2 regions of the Humidesulfovibrio mexicanus genome follow, and region 1 is predicted to be linked to the other one. Evidence: riboswitches for the same ligand, from Rfam matches in the RefSeq annotation. Region 1 holds a riboswitch; the other holds the start of a gene.
What was found. Region 1 has a riboswitch for fluoride ahead of CHB73_RS14350 (MFS transporter). Riboswitches for the same ligand answer to the same signal wherever they lie in the genome.
Positions count from the first base shown of each region.

Region 1 (2,186 bases):
CAGGCGGCAGCGCCGATATGTGGTCCTGCCGGACCTTGGCGGCGTGGATTGGGAGAGGCTCGACTACCTCGGCTGGGCGCACGCCTCCGGGCACATGGCCTACGTCGTGTACAACCACGAGCGACCCGCCGTGGGACTGGTGCTGCGCCGGACGAAGCTGACCGGGGCGCAGCGCCCCAAGCTGTGCTCCTGGTGCCTGACAACGCACCAGGGCTGCGGGGTCAACCTGTTCACCGCGCAGATAGGGGACAACGCGGCAAGGGTTCATGGCGACTATGTGTGCAACGACTTGAGGTGCAGCGCATACGTGCGCGGGCTGTTGCGCACGGGCGTCGGGCAGATGCGCGAAACCATCACTGTGGGCGAGCGCGTCGCCCGCCTGCGAACCAATGTGGAGCGTTTCATCCGATCCGTGTATGGCGAGGGGGCGCAAGTGTAGCCGTTGCTGCTCGCCGGGCTTTGCCGAAGCGGCGGAGGAATCGCGCGGAACATGGCGGCCAAGGGTGGACTTTCAGCGCGGTTGGAGGCATAATTCATTCATGCAGACGAGTTCGCCGGACGATGAACATACAGGCCGACTATGAAGTGGATATTCCTCTCCTACAGTATGCCGACCAAGCCCTCGAAGTACCGGGTGCAGGCGTGGCGGCAGCTCAAGCGCCTGGGGGCGGTGAACTTCCAGAACGTTTGGGCCATCCCCCATGCCGCAGACAAGCTCAAGGACTTGGAGCGGCTGGCCGAGGACATCCGCACCTGGAAGGGAGAGGCGTTCCTGACCGTCGGCAAGCCGCTGACCGAGGACGACGAAAAACGGCTGCTGGCCGCGGCGTCTGCGGCGAGCGACGAGGAGTACGGCGAACTGCTCCACGTGGCGGAGGACTTCCTCAAGGAAATCGAGATGGAAATTGAGAGGAAGAACTTCATCTTCGCCGAGGTGGAGGAAAACGAAGAAGAACTCGCCAAGATCAAAAAATGGCTCACGAAGGTTGAGAAGCGCAGCGTCTGCGATGCCCCGTTGCGCAAGGTGACCATGGAGAAGATCCGCCTGTGCGACAAGGCGCTTGAGGACTTCTCCCAGATGGTCTTCGACCACCTCCACGCCAAGGGCAGCGCATAGGGGATCGCCGGACTCCGGCACTACGGAGAGAAGAGCGCAAGACGATCCCGACCCATGACCAGAGGGGATGGAGTTCCCCTTGAACCGCGACAGACGCTGATGACTCCTGCTGCCCGATACTGGCGGTAGGATCATTTTGTGAAACCCACGCCAGACGAGCGTGGGTTTTTTGTTGTGCAACACTCCGAGGAGTCGACATATGCCCCACAAGCTTCCCAAACCAGTCCGCAACCTGGGCTGGATCAGCTTCTTCACCGACTTCGCGTCGGAAATGGTCTATCCCGTTGTGCCTCTGTTTCTTGCGACGGCTCTGGGCGCGCCCGTTGCGGTCCTTGGCCTCATCGAGGGCATGGCCGAGGCCATCGTCAGCGTCATGAAGGGCCTCTCCGGCTGGCACAGCGACAAGGTCGGCAAGCGAGTCCCTTACGTCCGCCTGGGTTACGGAATGGCTGCCCTGTCCAAGCCCCTCCTGGCCCTGGCCTATGCGTGGCCCGTGGTGTTCTTGGCCCGCGCCGTGGACCGCCTGGGCAAGGGCCTGCGCACCACGGCCCGGGACGCCATGATCGCGGACGCCGTGGATTGCTCGATCGCGGGCCGGGCCTTCGGCTTCCATCGCATGATGGACACCGGCGGAGCCATCGTCGGCGTGCTGTTCGCCCTGCTGCTGCTCAAGTTCCTGCCGGGCAAGTACCGGCTCATTTTCCTGATTGCCGGCGTGCCGGGGCTGGCTGCGGTGTGGCTTACCTTCCGGCTGCGGGAGCTACAAAAGGCCGGTGAACATCGTATGGTCTGCCCCGCGCCGGCGCATGCGCCGCAACCCCGCGAGGAAGCTGCTGTCCAGGCCGGACCTCTGGGCTTCTCCCCTGCCTATTGGTGCACCCTGGGCCTGCTGATGCTCTTCGCCTTCGCCAACTCCAGCGACGCGCTGCTCTTGCTGCGGGCCAAGAACCTGGGCTGGGACGACACCCAGGTGATCCTGGGCTATCTGCTGTTCAACCTGACCTACGCAGCATCCGCCTATCCCCTGGGGGTCCTGAGCGACCGCATCGGACGCTGGCGCATGATCATC
Region 1 is NZ_FZOC01000008.1:24,121-26,306, forward strand. It holds gene CHB73_RS14340 (FBP domain-containing protein) at 1-439, shown strand, start outside; gene CHB73_RS14345 (Chromate resistance protein ChrB) at 581-1,117, shown strand; fluoride riboswitch at 1,172-1,233, shown strand; gene CHB73_RS14350 (MFS transporter) at 1,317-2,186, shown strand, end outside.

Region 2 (2,186 bases), on a different contig from region 1:
CGCAGGACGCCAGGCTCAAGGAGTACATCGCCGGGCTTGAGGCCGAAAAGCGCAAGGTTGAGCAGGAGAAGGCGGAGCTTTTGCGCCGCAGGCAGCAACTGGACGCGGAGGCCGCACAGCGGCTCAAGCAGGCTCAGGCCCCGCAGGAGGCGCGTCTGCGTGAGCAACTCGCCATTCTGGAAGCCGAACGCCGCAAGTTGGAGCAGGAACGCCAAGCGTTGACCGAGGCGCGGGCCAAGGTGGAGAAGGGCGCGCTTTCCGCAAGCACGGCGCATGGCGCTGTTCCGGATAGCCCGCCTCTTGCGGCGGTAGCCTCCCGGCCTGGGAAATCCGGAATTGCTGTTTCGCCGTCCGCCGTATCGGATTCACGGCCTGTGGTGGAGGACCGCGCCGCCATACTTGCCCGGCTGGCCGGGACGTGGCGGCTGGAGACCGAGGACGGCCTTTCCTTGCCATTGCTGGTGCTTCGTCCCGGAGGTGATACCCTCTATGGCGATGTGAAGGCCGGAGGCGCATCTCCCGCCTCGGACATGCGGTTGACGGGTCTGGCCATGCAGGACGGCAATCTGCATGTGCGCCTGAGCGAGGAAGTCCGGGTCCAGCGGGCTGAGGATGTCTTGCGTTTTATCGGCAAGCGGTTTGGCGGCGTTCCGGCAGAGCGCGTGGTGGAGTGCGTCGGTTACCTGCGTGTGGCAGGAAAAGATGGGATTCCGTTGTTTTGCGAATGTGCGGAGAAAGGCGCGCGTGAGCCTGGGCGACGCATTCCCGGCCGCATGGTGCGGGTCGCCGGAGTGCGTTAGAATATTCTGTTGAAATCATCCCTGGGCGGCATATGAGCCTGGTCGTGGCGGAGTAGAGACCGACCAGGAGCCTCCCAGACGTGACGGGCCAAGAAAGCAAAAGCCCCCTCGCCGGGAAGGGGGCTGTGCAGCATGTCGGAATGAGGGACTTGGTGGAGGCGGAGGGAAACGCCCGCTGACTGTCTAAGCGCTTGGAATTACTTGCTCGCAATGGCCTCCAGCAGGCTCCGTGTGTAGCAGCCCTGTGGGGCAGGTTGGCTGGCCTGTCCGCAGTCTCAAAGCCTTCAGCGGAAGGCCTGGATGCGGTTCCCCTCTATGGACCACGGTTCGATTCCTCGTATGTCTTTTGACTGAAACCGAGCAGAGGGTCAATGCCAGCTTCGTGCTGTCCTTCTGTGGACAGCCACCCTGTTTTTAGCCAGTGTGATCTTGCCCACAGGGCGCAGGGGATGGAGTCCCCCTTGAACCGCGAATGCCGCTGATGACTCCTGCTGTACGAACCACGTGGGAGAACCACGCGCAACAGCAGGAGGCACGCCATGCCACAACAGCTTCCCAAGCCGGTCCGCAACCTGGGCTGGATCAGCTTCTTCACCGACTTCGCCTCCGAGATGGTCTACCCTGTGGTCCCGCTGTTCCTGGTGTCGGCCCTGGGCGCGCCTGTGGCCGTCCTCGGCCTCATCGAGGGCGTGGCCGAGGCCATCGTCAGCGTCATGAAGGGCCTCTCGGGTTGGCACAGCGACAAGGCGGGCAAGCGCGTCCCCTACATCCGGGCCGGGTACGGGCTGGCGGCCCTGTCCAAGCCCCTCATGGCCCTGGCCTATGCGTGGCCCATGGTGTTCCTCTCCCGCGCCCTGGACCGACTGGGCAAGGGCCTGCGCACAACGGCCCGCGACGCCATGATCGCGGACGCCGTGGACTGCAAGATTGCGGGGCGGGCCTTCGGCTTCCACCGCATGATGGACACCGGCGGGGCCATCGTGGGCGTCCTGGTGGCCCTTCTCCTGCTCAAGCTCCTGCCGGGCGAGTACCGGCTCATCTTCCTCATCGCGGGCTTGCCGGGGTTGGCCGCCATCTGGCTCTCATTCCGGCTGCGAGAGCTGCGCTGGGCGGACGATCCTGGCGATGGCTGCTCCACAGTGGATTCTGGGCCGGAGCAGGCCACACAGCCCAGCGTGGAGGCTACGGCCCAGGCCAAATCGGTAGGCACGCTTGGGTTCTCGTCTGCCTACTGGCTCACCCTGGGCCTGCTCATGCTCTTCGCCTTCGCCAACTCCAGCGACACGCTGCTCCTGTTGCGGGCCAGGAACCTCGGCTGGGACGACACGCAGGTCATAGTGGGCTACCTGCTCTTCAACCTCACCTACGCCCTGTCCGCCTATCCGC
Region 2 is NZ_FZOC01000002.1:458,511-460,696, forward strand. It holds gene CHB73_RS05840 (caspase family protein) at 1-800, shown strand, start outside; fluoride riboswitch at 1,237-1,298, shown strand; gene CHB73_RS05845 (MFS transporter) at 1,340-2,186, shown strand, end outside.
Region 2: linked by a shared signal. The riboswitch ahead of CHB73_RS05845 (MFS transporter) and the one ahead of CHB73_RS14350 (MFS transporter) in region 1 are both predicted to bind fluoride.